DNA from 2 places in the Caballeronia sp. M23-90 genome. Region 1 is predicted to be linked to the other one. Evidence: predicted binding sites of a transcription regulator. Region 1 holds the regulator's gene; the other holds the start of a gene.
What was found. The regulator HrcA, encoded in region 1, represses chaperone genes, less so after heat shock. The targets are predictions, from matches to a motif close to TTAGCACTCNNNNNNNNNGAGTGCTAA.
Positions count from the first base shown of each region.

Region 2: the regulator HrcA is predicted to act here: its motif matches at 1,014-1,040, upstream of ACRXB1_RS11600 (co-chaperone GroES).

Region 1 covers NZ_JBSIPA010000160.1:1,446-12,464, reverse strand. Annotated here, with positions in the region: partial or broken gene ACRXB1_RS17110 (Hsp70 family protein) at 1-650, opposite strand, end outside; gene ACRXB1_RS17105 (thioredoxin family protein) at 846-1,241, opposite strand; gene grpE (nucleotide exchange factor GrpE) at 1,270-1,848, opposite strand; gene ACRXB1_RS17095 (hypothetical protein) at 2,304-2,465, shown strand; gene ACRXB1_RS17090 (RNA-binding S4 domain-containing protein) at 2,437-2,844, opposite strand; gene hemH (ferrochelatase) at 2,855-3,922, opposite strand; gene hrcA (heat-inducible transcriptional repressor HrcA) at 4,090-5,106, opposite strand; partial or broken gene ACRXB1_RS17075 (hypothetical protein) at 5,201-5,512, shown strand; partial or broken gene ACRXB1_RS17070 (3-phosphoshikimate 1-carboxyvinyltransferase) at 5,521-5,955, shown strand; gene cmk ((d)CMP kinase) at 6,011-6,691, shown strand; gene rpsA (30S ribosomal protein S1) at 6,889-8,604, shown strand; gene ACRXB1_RS17055 (integration host factor subunit beta) at 8,625-8,963, shown strand; gene ACRXB1_RS17050 (lipopolysaccharide assembly protein LapA domain-containing protein) at 9,261-9,554, shown strand; gene lapB (lipopolysaccharide assembly protein LapB) at 9,635-10,810, shown strand; gene ACRXB1_RS17040 (UDP-glucose dehydrogenase family protein) at 10,955-11,019, shown strand, end outside.
Region 2 covers NZ_JBSIPA010000087.1:3,772-6,489, reverse strand. Annotated here, with positions in the region: gene ACRXB1_RS11610 (ArsI/CadI family heavy metal resistance metalloenzyme) at 1-123, opposite strand, end outside; gene ACRXB1_RS11605 (ArsR/SmtB family transcription factor) at 120-452, opposite strand; gene ACRXB1_RS11600 (co-chaperone GroES) at 1,122-1,412, shown strand; gene groL (chaperonin GroEL) at 1,519-2,718, shown strand, end outside.

The DNA of each region.
Region 1 (11,019 bases):
AACTGCTTTTCACCGTCGACATCTGCGATTTCGATGATCGACACATCGAACGTGCCGCCACCCAGGTCATAGACGGCAATCTTGCGGTCGCCCTTTTCGTTCTTGTCCAAGCCGAACGCGAGCGCGGCTGCAGTCGGTTCGTTGATGATGCGCTTCACGTCCAGACCAGCAATACGGCCTGCGTCTTTCGTAGCCTGACGCTGGCTGTCGTTGAAGTACGCCGGAACCGTGATCACGGCTTCCGTCACTTCTTCGCCGAGATAGTCTTCAGCGGTCTTCTTCATCTTGCGCAGCACTTCGGCCGAGATTTGCGGCGGTGCCAGCTTTTGATCGCGGGCTTCAACCCAGGCGTCGCCGTTATCGGCGCGCACGATCTTGTAGGGCATCAACGCGATGTCCTTCTGCACTTCCTTTTCGTCGAACCGACGGCCGATCAGTCGCTTGACTGCGTACAACGTGTTTTTCGGATTTGTCACCGACTGACGCTTTGCCGGCGCACCAACGAGGATTTCGTTGTCGTCGACATAAGCAATGATCGACGGCGTGGTACGCGTGCCTTCCGCGTTTTCGATCACTTTGACGGTGTTGCCTTCCATGATCGCCACGCACGAGTTCGTCGTGCCCAGATCGATACCAATGATTCTGCCCATTTTTATCACTCTCCTGACTTTGATCGCAGCGCATCCGGTTTTGCGTTTTCAACGTGTTTATCGTTCAAAAACGCTTCTCGATGCCCAAAATTTAACCCTGTACGCCAAATAAGAGCGTTCGCATCGTTTTCAAGACCAAAAACCGACGCAACCTCATTTTTTTTATCCTGACTGCAACTTTTTCGGGGAATCGGCTCACGCCTTCGCGCCGAGCATCCGGATCTTCTCGCGAGCAGCTTCCACAGCGGCCTTGAACTGCCCAAGTCCATGCCATGCGGTCGCGCGCCCAAGGCGCTTGCTGCGGTAAAAGAAAAACCACGTCGGCACGCCATGCAGCATGAAACGCCGGCCAAGGTCCCGGTGCTCGTAGACATTGCTGTGAAACCATTTCAAACCGAGCGCCCGGATTTCGTCCGGCTTGGCGAGCATCGCTTTCTTGGCAATCTCGCAGTTGAAGCACTCGAAACCCCAGAAAAACACCACAGCCAACTCGTCTCCCGCCGATACCAAGCCGGAATCGAACGTCTCGGCGCTCAATTCCTGCATCTCGAAAACGGAAAACGCAGTCGCATCGACGGGGATGTTGGCCATGACAAAGGTGATTTCAGCCTGACGATGTCTATTTCGGCGCGGCGACGGTCACGAGCGCCGGTCGCAAGACGCGGTCCGCAATCACGTAGCCTTTTTGCAGCACCGTGACAACCGTGTTCGCTTCCTGGTCGGCCGGAACCATCGAAATCGCCTGATGACGGTGCGGGTCGAATTTTTCGCCTACCGGATTGATTTCGACCACGCGCCCTTTTTCAAGCGCACCGGTCAACTGGCGCAGCGTCAACTCGACGCCTTCGCGAACTTTCGCAAGATCGGTCGATGAGTGCGCAAGCGCAGCTTCCAGGCTATCGAGCACGGGAAGCAGGTTTTCCGCAAAGTTTTCGATCGCGAATTTATGCGCCTTCTGGACGTCTTCCTGCGCCCGGCGCCGCACGTTTTCGGTTTCGGCTTTCGCGCGCAGAAACTCTTCCTGCAACGCTGCAGCCTTGGCCTGCGCTTCGGCGAGCAGAGCTTCGGTTTCGTTCACGTCGCCCGCTTCCGTCGCAAAAGCTGCGTCTGCCGGGTTCGGCTGCTGGGTATGTTGAGCCGCCGTTTCGTCGCCGGGCGTGGAATTCTGGCTCGCGGAGTTGTCTTGCGTGTTTTCCATGTCGCTTGAGATTTTTGCTAAGGATGAAAACGGATGAAATCGAAAGCACCGTTGCGGTTTCGATCCATCGGAAAGCTGCCGATGATACCTGCCGCGCCAACGTTGCTAAAACACCACGGTTGTATCGGCAGGTAGCACGAATGGATCGAGGCACGTCAATGCTTACCCTGAAAATGTAGTTGAGGCTGGCGTGAGCGTTTTCAAGGGGTTGCACGCGGTTTTCGGCGTCGTTTCTACAGTCCGGAAACGGCCCGTTACAACCATTTTCAGCCGGTGATCAGATTGAGATTGAGCCGGACGATCACGTCACCTACACTTCGATCATGTCTTCGGAAGCACTAGTTAACCCTAATCTTACGAAAGCCAGATTCCAAGTTGTTTATTCGCTGAAGTGAGCTGTTGAGCCAAAGTCAGCGTCCGTATTTCGAGCCGTTTGCGTTGCCACGAGGAGTGCCATGAAACTGACCTTAGCTATTGCGGTGGTCGCATTGGTACTCGTTGGCGGCACAACGACTATCTGCATGTCGGGCGCGGTGAACGATCACAACGTGGAGTATGGCGGCGTGTCCGCCACCATGGAAAGCCTGTTTAGTCAGCACCTGAAAGTTTGTCGATAATTCGCCGGTCCCGTTTGGTCGGCCGGCCTTGCAGCGCGGCCGCCGGTTCCCGGTACGTCTTTCTGCGCTCGCTCTCCGCCACGCGCTTCTCCCGGCCTGAATCTGTTTCCTTATAAAGCGTCTGCGCAACCGTTGCCGGGCCGCGTACTTCACAGATCCCCACCACGTCCACTTGCCAGAGCACGTGCTCGATTTCGATCTCCACCAGATCGCCGACCCGCACGTCTTTCGATGGCTTCACGTTCGCGCCGCCAATCCGCACGCGACCCTTCTCTACGGCATCGCTTGCGAGCGAACGCGTTTTAAAAAAACGCGCCGCCCACAGCCATTTGTCGATACGAAGGCGTGCGCTAGAATCGGTTGAGATGGCGTAGTTCATGGCTCGAACCTTATGCAGCGGCGCTCAAGGCTTGTGGCGTCTGAACCGGCCAGCCTTGCAGATGCTGCGCGACGATTTCCCCGAGCGCCTTGATCCACGCCGGCGATGCATTCAAGCAGGGGATCCGGTGAAACTCCTTGCCGCCGGCCTTCAGGAAGTCATCGCGCACTTCAATGCCGATTTCTTCGATCGTTTCCAGGCAATCCGACGTGAAGCCCGGGCAGAACACGTCAACGCGCTTCGCACCGGCGGCGCCCAGTTCGGCGAGCGTAGGAGCCGTGTACGGTTGCAACCATTCAGCGGGACCAAACCGCGACTGGAATGTCACGCGGCATTCGACCGGCGAAAGCCCGAGTGCCGCCATCAACAATGAACCCGTCTGTTGACACTGGTCGTGATACGGATCGCCGAGGTCCATCGTCCGTTTGGGAACGCCATGAAAGCTGAGCACCAGTCTGTCGCCCGAAGCGAAGTCCGGCTGCCCGTGCTGGCGCCAGTATTCGCGAACCTGCTCGACCAACGCGCCGATATACGCCGGATGGTCTGCGTAATGGCGAATCGTGCGCAATTCCGGCTGATTACGTACGCGCCGCAACGCATTGAACGCATCGTCAAAGGCGGTTGCCGTGGTCGATGACGAATACTGCGGGTACATGGGCACGAGCAACACGCGCTCAGCGCCTTCCAGCTTGAGCTGGTTCAGCATCGCGGGAATGCCTGGCGAACCGTAGCGCATCGCGTAATCGACGATTACATGGTAGTCGTTCACGGCAAAGAGTCGCCGTAGCCCCTCGACCTGCTTTTCCGTATAGACGCGCAGCGGCGAGCCTTCCGGCAACCAGACCTGAGCGTATTTCTTCGCCGACGCACGGCCGCGAAACGGCAGGATTGCCAGGCGCAGGATGACCTGCCACGCAATTGCGGGAATCTCCACCACGCGCGGGTCCGACAAGAACTGGGCGAGGTACTTGCGCACCGCTTTCGGCGTGGGCGCGTCCGGCGTGCCGAGGTTGATCAGCAGCACGGCAACGCGGTGCGAAGCGGAAGGCTGCGAGGGCAACTCGAGGTCGTAGCGCATATAAGAGAAGCTCGGCAAGCCAGCGTGATTGAGTAAAACCCATTATAGCGGCGCGTTTCGGAACGCAACATCGGCCGATCGGCCTAGTGGCGCGGCGGCTTCGCACGGGGCAAGATGAGTTGTCGGACGGGGGATTGCGGGATTTGCCCCCCCCCTTCGGAACCGGCTTATTGTTGACTGAGCGAGAGGGACAAGAGCCGCGCGGTGATATCGACTATTGGAATGACGCGGTTGTACGCCATCCGCGTGGGTCCGATTACACCGAGCGTGCCGACGATCTTCCCGTTCACCTCGTATGGCGCGGTCACCACGCTCATTTCCTCGATCGGCACGAGATTCGACTCGCCGCCAATGAATATCTGCACGCCCTGGGCGTGGCTCGACACGTCGAGTAATTGAAGGAGACTCGTCTTTTGATCAAATACGTCGAAAAGCTTGCGCAGCCGCGCCATGTCGGAGGAGAGGTCCGCCACTTCCAGCAGATTGCGTTCGCCGGAAATCAGCAGGGTCTCGCCGGGATCGGTCTCGTCCACGCTCGCGGCCACCGCTGCCTGCATCAGCGTTGTCATGTCGCCGCGAAGCGCGTCGATTTCCTCGCGAAGTCGGCGGCGTACTTCGTCGAAGGACAAGCCAGCGAAATTCGCGTTGATGTAATTCGACGCCTCGGTGAGTTGCGACGGCGAATAGTCACGCTGGGTCGCCATGATGCGGTTCTGAACGTCACCTTCAGGTGTGACGATGATCAGCAGAATGCGTTTGTCCGACAGCCGCATGAACTCGATCTGCTTGAACATATGGCTGCGGCGCGGCGTGAGAATGACGCCCGCGAATTGCGACAGATTCGAGAGAACGCTCGCGGCAGCGGCCACGATCTTCGCCGGTTCGCCGCCTTGCAGCTTGATCTTGACCGCGGAGGTCATGGCTTCGTCGTCGGTGGTTTCGACGGTCAGCATGGTATCCACGAAGAGCCGATAGCCGCGCGGCGTGGGAATCCGGCCCGCCGACGTATGGGGACTCACCACCAGCCCGAGGTCCTCCAGGTCCGACATCACGTTGCGGATGGTGGCGGGACTGAGCTCGAGGCCGGAGTAACGCGACAGCGTGCGAGAACCGACCGGCTGACCTTCTGCGATATATCGCTCGATCAGCGTTTTGAGGAGGGTCTGGGCACGTGGGTCTAGCATGGGGAAATTTTAGCTCAACGTGGTTGGAGCAGCGAACGCGGTGACTGGAGGAACAAGAGCAATCCGCCCTTTTTCATTCGTCCGTCATCAATTCATGTTGCACATCATTCTAACGAGAATTAACTGCCGCGCCGGAGCTTACCGTAACGGGACAGCCCGGAAACATCCCGGACCCGGTCCAAAGGTAATCCCGACGCGGCCCGCGGTTCTTTTCGACACTCACCTATGGTGTAATGCCGCCATGGATATTGGCACCCAATTCAAGACCGTCGCGCTCGTAGGGCGCAACAATACGCCCGGCATCAGGGAGCCGTTGACGGCGCTCGCCGCCTGCATCGCGAAGCGCGGCTTCGACGTCGTGTTCGAAGCCGATACGGCGCAGGAAGTCGGCGTGACCGATTATCCAACGTGATGCTTGGCGACGACTGGATCGAAGTACGCGGCGTGGAATCGGACGACGGCAGGCTGATGCCCATCGACATGGATTTCAACCTGATCCCCGACGCGGCCATGACCATTGCAGTTGCCGCGTTGTTCGCCAACGGCACGACCACGCTGCGCAATATCGCGAGCTGGCGCGTGAAGGAAACCGACCGCATCGCCGCGATGGCCACCGAACTGCGCAAGGTCGGCGCAACGGTCGAGGAGGGTGCGGACTACCTCGTGGTCACGCCGCCGGGGCAGCTGACGCCGAACGCGGCTATCGACACCTACGACGACCATCGGATGGCCATGTGTTTTTCGCTCGTGAGCCTGGGCGGCGTGCCGGTGCGCATCAACGACCCGAAGTGCGTGGCGAAGACCTTCCCCGACTATTTCGAGCAATTTGCCAAGCTGGCGAAGGCGTGATGACCGTGACTAATATATATAAGCGTGCCGTTTTCGGCCGACCCGGACGCCTGCGATGAAACCGACCCGTCCTTTTCATCAAACGCCCGTCATCACCATCGATGGCCCGACGGCCTCCGGCAAAGGCACGGTCGCCGCCGTGGTCGCGGCCACGCTGGGTTTCCATCTGCTCGATAGCGGCGCGTTGTATCGGCTGACGGCGCTGGCAAGCGCGCGCTACAACATAGAACCCGATCACGGCGATGCACTCGCGGAACTGGTCGCCGAGCTTCACATCACATTTCGCGAGGGCTTGGCACAGCTCGACGGCGTGGATGTCTCCACCGAAATCCGTGCTGAAGAAATTGGCAAGCGCGCCTCGGCGATCGCGGTCCACCCACAGGTTAGGACCGCGCTGATTGCCCGCCAGCGGGCCTTCCGCAGGCCTCCGGGGCTGGTCGCGGACGGCCGCGACATGGGAACCGTTATTTTCCCCGACGCAACACTCAAGGTATTCCTCACGGCGAGCGCAGAAGCGCGCGCCGCGCGGCGGCATAAGCAATTGATACAAAAAGGCTTTTCTGCTAATATGGAAGACTTGCTGCGAGATTTGCGCGAGCGGGACGCACGGGACAGCAGCCGTGCAGCCGCACCGCTCAAGCCCGCAGTGGACGCGAAGACGCTGGACACCTCCGGGCTATCCATCGACCAGGCGGTCGATCAGATCATCGGTTGGTACACCGCAATTCGCGTGTAAGGTGCTGGAACCTTGCTGGAATCTGATTGCAATCGTTGCAAAAAGCCGACAAGTCCGTTGGCTTTGCGTTGGAGCTCCATGAGAAACATGGAGCGTGTATTAACCCCTCAACCCCGTGTGGCGCTCGTTTTTTCTTGCAATTGGCCCGAATGTTTCGGGCAGGCAAACGCGAAGTAGCCGCGCAACTATAGATTTTTATGTCCGACCTGCAAACATCTACCCCGAATACCGAATCTTTTGCGGCTCTGTTCGAAGAGTCGTTGACCAAGCAGGACATGCGTGCGGGTGAAGTCATTTCCGCCGAAGTCGTGCGCGTCGACCACAATTTCGTGGTCGTCAACGCGGGTCTCAAGTCCGAAGCCTACATTCCGCTCGAAGAATTCCTGAACGACGCGGGCGAGGTAGAAGTGCAGGCGGGCGACTTTGTTTCAGTGGCCATCGACGCCCTGGAAAACGGTTATGGCGACACGATCCTGTCGCGCGACAAGGCGAAGCGTCTGGCTTCGTGGCTGTCGCTGGAAAAAGCGCTCGACAACAACGAACTCGTGACCGGCACGATCACGGGCAAGGTCAAGGGCGGCATGACCGTGATGGTCAACGGCATCCGCGCGTTCCTGCCGGGTTCGCTGGTTGACACGCGTCCGGTCAAGGACACGACCCCGTACGAAGGCAAGACCCTCGAATTCCGCGTGATCAAGCTCGACCGCAAGCGCAACAACGTTGTGCTGTCGCGCCGTGCCGTGATCGAAGCGACCCAAGGCGAAGAGCGCGCAAAGCTGCTCGAAACGCTGAAGGAAGGCGCTATCGTGGAAGGCGTGGTCAAGAACATCACCGACTACGGCGCATTCGTGGACCTCGGCGGTATCGACGGCCTGCTGCACATCACGGACATCGCATGGCGTCGTGTGCGTCACCCGAGCGAAGTGCTGTCGGTTGGCCAGGAAGTCACCGCGAAGATCCTCAAGTTCGACCAAGAGAAGAACCGCGTCTCGCTGGGTATCAAGCAACTCGGCGACGATCCGTGGGAAGGCATTTCCCGCCGTTACCCGTCGGGCACGCGCCTGTTCGGCAAGGTCACCAACATCACCGACTACGGCGCATTCGTCGAAGTGGAATCGGGCATCGAAGGCCTGGTTCACGTGTCGGAAATGGACTGGACGAACAAGAACGTTGCACCGTCGAAGGTTGTGCAACTCGGTGACGAAGTCGAAGTCATGGTTCTCGAAATCGACGAAGACCGCCGCCGTATCAGCCTCGGCATGAAGCAGTGCAAGCCGAACCCGTGGGACGACTTCAGCCGCAACTTCAAGAAGGGCGACAAGCTGGAAGGCGCCATCAAGTCGATCACCGACTTCGGCGTGTTCATCGGCCTGCCGGGCGGCATCGACGGTCTGGTTCACCTCTCGGACCTGTCGTGGAGCGAAACGGGCGAAGAAGCGGTTCGCAAGTACAAGAAGGGCGACGAAGTTCAGGCAATCGTCTTGGGCATCGACGTGGAGAAGGAACGCATCTCGCTGGGTATCAAGCAGCTCGAAGGCGATCCGTTCAGCAACTTCGTGGCAATGAACGACAAGGGCGCGACGGTTGACGGCGTGGTCAAGTCGGTTGACGCGAAGGGTGCAGTCGTGACGTTGACGGCAGACGTGGAAGGTTATCTGCGTGCGTCGGAAATCGCTCAGGACCGCGTGGAAGATGCTCGCAACGTGCTGAAAGAAGGCGACAAGGTCAACGCGATGATCATCAACATCGATCGCAAGTCGCGTGGCATCAACCTGTCGATCAAAGCCAAGGATTCGGCTGAGCAACAGGAAGCAATCCGTGGTCTGGCTTCGGCTGACTCGAGCACGGCTGCAACCGGCACGACGAACCTTGGCGCGCTGTTGAAGGCCAAGCTCGACGGCCAGAACGGCTAAGCCGCAGGTATTGCTGCAGCATGACCAAATCGGAATTGGTCGCCCAACTGGCGCTGCGATTTCCGCAACTTGTACTTAAAGATGCGGATTTCGCTGTGAAGACGATGCTCGATGCAATGTCGGACGCCCTGGCCAACGGCCATCGCATCGAAATTCGCGGCTTCGGCAGTTTCGGCCTCAATCGCCGGCCATCGCGTGTTGGCCGCAATCCCAAGTCAGGCGAGAAGGTGCTGGTACCGGAAAAATTCGTACCGCATTTCAAACCGGGCAAGGAGTTGCGGGAACGTGTCGACGGACGCGCGGGCGAACCGCTGAAACAGTCGAATGAGCCGGATAGCGACGAAGACGACGATGTTTGACCGGCGTCCAGATTCCTACCGGTTCGCGCGCTGCGCAGTCAGTGGCAAATGACCGAAAAAGCACCCGTAAGGGTGCTTTTTTTATGTCTGCGCGCTTCGAACGGGGTGACTGTTCCAATGTCTGGTCGGGCCGATCGACTAGTCGCATTCAGCCTTTGCGCCTCGCGCCATACGCATCAATTACAATACCGGACGCTCATGGGCTCCGGCGATGTGGCGCGCGCTTTGCGCTCCTCATCCATGCCCTCCGTCCGGTTGTGCCTGCTTTATTCAGTTACCGCCGTCAAAGAGACCCCTATGAAATTTTTTGTCTGGCTGATTCGTATCCTCGTTTTCGTCGTGTTGCTGGTGCTCGCCCTCGCCAACACGCAAACGGCGACGCTCAATTTCCTCGCCGGTTATTCGTGGGACGCACCGCTCATCTTGATTGGGCTGGCGTTTTTCGTGGTCGGACTGCTGGCCGGCTTGCTGTCCTCGCTACCAACCGTGTTCCGCCTGAGGATGGAAAATGCCCGGCTCAAACGGGAATTGCGCACGGCGCGGGATGTGCCTGTCGTGCCGCTGGACCCGCCCATGCCGCCGCTGATCTGATAGGCCGCGGCCGGTGTTGCTTCGTGCAGCCGGCCGCGCCTTGTACGTGGTCCGGTATTTAACCTCTAACAAGAATTCGCATGGATCTAGACTTCTGGTGGCTGCTTGTCATTCCGGTCGCGTTTGCTCTTGGCTGGATGGCTTCCCGCTATGATCTGAAAACGCTGCTGTCCGAAAACGCCAACCTGCCGCGCTCGTACTTTCGCGGCCTCAATTTCCTGCTGAACGAGCAACACGACAAGGCCATCGATGCATTTATCGAAGTGGCGAAGCTCGATCCCGAAACCATCGAATTGCACTTTGCGCTTGGCAACCTGTTTCGCCGGCGCGGTGAAACCGACCGCGCGATTCGCGTGCACCAGAACTTGCTGAGCCGTCCGGATCTTCCTGTCGCCGAGCGCGACCACGCGCTGTACGAACTCGGACAGGATTTCCTGAAAGCAGGCCTTCTTGACCGCGCCGAAGAAACGTTCCGGTCGCTCGAGGCGGGTGAGTACGCGCTGGGCGCGCAACGTGCGCTCCTGACCATTTACGAGATCGAGAAGGACTGGAACAAGTCGATCACGACGGCCGAGCGCATCGAAGAAATGGGTGCGGCCTCGCTGGCCAAGGAAGTTGCCCAATTCCACTGCGAACTCGCGCAAGAAGCGCTGCAGCGTAAGAATCCCGCCGACGCACGCGCCGAGTTGAAGCTCGCCCTCGCGGCGAATCCGGAAAACGTACGTGCGACTATCCTGGTAGGAGACGTCGATGCATCCGGCGGCGATCTCGAAGCTGCGATTGCGTGCTGGCGTCGCGTGGAGGCGCAGAATGCGGCCTATCTTCCGCTGGTCGCGGAGAAACTGGTTCAGGCGTACACGCAACTCGGCAGGACGGCGGAAGGCGTGGATCTGCTGGTCGATTTTGTGAACCGCTATCCGACCAACGATCTGCTCGACGTCGCATTCAAGCATGTCTCGGAGCTGCGCGGTCTCGACGCCGCGCACACGCTCGCGCGCCATCAGATGCAGACGTCGCCGAACCTGGCCGGCATGACGCGGCTGCTGGAGGCGCAAGTTGCTACTGCAGAAGAACCGCGCCGCAGCGAACTGGAACTCATGCGCGCGCTGGTCAAGCAGCGGACCAAGAATTTGCCGCGCTACACGTGCCAGAATTGCGGTTTTCGCGCGCGTCTTTTTTATTGGCAATGCCCGGGCTGCAGTGGCTGGGAAACCTATGCGCCGCGCCGGGTCGAGCCGATCACCACTGCCGCGTGAGGCGGCTGCATCGATCGCCGGCGTTCAACCGCCATCGCCCGTCAGGACCACCGTCCTGTGCGGTGCATGTAATGTTTATCCGATCGGACTTCGTGGCCCTTGCGGCCTGATTTTTCGACACTCACCGGATTCTCCGGAACGCATATGAAAATATCCATTATCGGGACGGGCTACGTCGGACTTGTGACCGGCGCATGCCTCGCTGAAAT
Region 2 (2,718 bases), on a different contig from region 1:
CAGTTCCCATTTGCAGTAATTGCTCTTGAGAACTGTGGGTTCTTTGTTGCCGAACATGGCGCTGTAGAACTGAATGCTGTCGCTGAGGTCTTCGACCGCGACATGGATATGCATGCGCTTCATGGTGTATCTCCGCAGCAGGCGGGGAGATCGCTCGCGGCACAGGTCGCGCCGGCGCAACAGTTCTCCGTCAGGAAGTCGATCAGACCTGTCATGGCGTCAAAATTCGCGGTGTAGATGATGAAGCGGCTTTCTTGCCGTGGCTTCACCAGGTCCGCATGTGACAGATCCTTGAGATGAAATGACAGACTTGAAGGGGAAAGCCCGAGCTGCTTCGCGATCTCACCAGCGGCCATGCCGTCTTGCCCGGCGACGACCAGCAGGCGGAAGATCGCGAGGCGCGATTCGTGGGCGAGGGCGCTCAACGCGCGTACGACGAGATCAGAGTCCATACGCAGAACGATAGAACATTCGATTCGATAATTCAAGTATTGTCGAAATATATTCGTGGCGCAAAGCTGTGGAGATGTATGAGGCGGGAGATCAGATTGTTCGAGCGACTGGTGCCACGCAAAAACCGACCGCTCAGTCAGTCTTAGGGTCCGTCGCTTTCGGGTCGACTAGCGACTGTCAACCACCACGTCGTTAGCGGTTTGTTGCCTCATTTCGCGTAGCGCGGTCTGCAACTAAGTTGCCAATCTTTCCGCCGCGCACTTACTTGCACCTTTCAATGGTGCTGAACCCGGCAAGATTCGGGTGTACCGCACATTGGCAGTTCTCGGCGTTCCACGGGATATACCTGAAACACGAATGACAACGTCCTCGTCAGATCACTTGAAGACGAGCTGTGGCGTTGCCTGTGATTTGCCGTATCGCCAAAAAGATTTCACGGTCGGTTGCGGTAAGCGCTGGCGAACGCCAGTTGAATTGTTGCAGTTAGATTCCGAAACCTGAGCGTATTTCTCGTCCTTCTCCATATCCTTCTTGAAATTACCGACTGGAGTGCCATATACTTAGCACTCGTCGCACGAGAGTGCTAACAGTTTTCCGGCCGGTGATTCTCTGAGTCGCCGGACGGGCTTCCCGCGTTTTTTATAGTCTCAGTTAAGAGAGGAGTGTGTATGAACCTTCGTCCTTTGCACGATCGCGTCATCGTTAAGCGTCTGGATCAGGAAACCAAGACTGCCTCGGGCCTCATCATCCCCGATGCTGCAGCTGAAAAGCCGGATCAAGGCGAAATCCTGGCCGTCGGCCCGGGCAAGCGCGATGACAAGGGTACGCAAAACGCCCTCGACGTCAAAGTGGGCGACCGCGTGCTGTTCGGTAAATACGCTGGTCAGACTGTCAAGGTCGACGGCAATGAACTGCTCGTGATGCGCGAAGAAGACATCATGGCCGTTCTGGTCAAGTAATCACCTTCAAGCCTGCGGCCTCCAGTCGGCGCGATCGAACCGCTTTCCCGCGACTCTCGCCCGACCTGGAACAAGCCAAAACTGAAACGAATCAAGGAGTTTGAATATGGCAGCTAAAGAAGTCGTATTTGGCGATATCGCCCGTGCAAAGATGGTTGAAGGCGTGAACATCCTGGCCAATGCGGTCAAGGTCACGCTGGGCCCGAAGGGTCGTAACGTCGTCCTGGAACGTAGCTTCGGCGGCCCGACGGTCACGAAGGACGGTGTTTCGGTTGCGAAAGAAATCGAACTGAAAGACAAGCTCCAGAACATGGGCGCGCAAATGGTGAAGGAAGTTGCTTCCCGCACCAGCGACAACGCCGGCGACGGCACGACGACGGCTACGGTCCTGGCCCAGTCGATCGTTCGCGAAGGCATGAAGTACGTTGCATCGGGCATGAACCCAATGGACCTGAAGCGCGGTATCGACAAGGCAGTGACCGCTGCTATCGAAGAACTGCGCAAGATCAGCAAGCCTTGCACGACGAACAAGGAAATCGCCCAAGTCGGCGCGATTTCGGCCAACAGCGATTCGTCGATTGGTGACCGCATTGCAGAAGCGATGGACAAGGTCGGCAAGGAAGGCGTGATCACGGTTGAAGACGGCAAGTCGCTGGAAGACGAGCTGGACGTGGTTGAAGGTATGCAATTCGACCGCGGCTACCTGTCGCCGTACTTCATCAACACGCCGGAAAAGCAAGTTGCCGTGCTCGAAAACCCGTTCGTGCTGCTGCACGACAAGAAGGTTTCGAACATCCGCGATCTGCTCCCGATCCTGGAACAGGTTGCGAAGGCTGGCCGTCCGCTGCTGATCATTGCTGAAGATGTCGAAGGCGAAGCTCTGGCTACGCTGGTTGTGAACAACATCCGCGGCATCCTGAAGACCGTTGCTGTCAAGGCTCCGGGCTTTGGCGATCGTCGCAAGGCCATGCTGGAAGACATCGCGATCCTGACCGGTGGTCAAGTCATCGCTGAAGAAACCGGCCTGACGCTGGAAAAGGCTACGCTGGCTGAGCTGGGTTCGGCCAAGCGCATCGAAGTGGCGAAGGAAAACACCACGATCATCGACGGCGCTGGCGAAGCTGTGAACATCGAAGCGCGCGTGAAGCAAGTTCGCACGCAAATAGAAGAAGCTACGTCGGACTACGACCGCGAAAAGCTGCAGGAACGTGTCGCCAAGTTGGCTGGCGGCGTTGCAGTGATCAAGGTTGGCGCGGCTACCGAAGTCGAAATGAAGGAAAAGAAGGCACGTGTTGAAGACGCACTG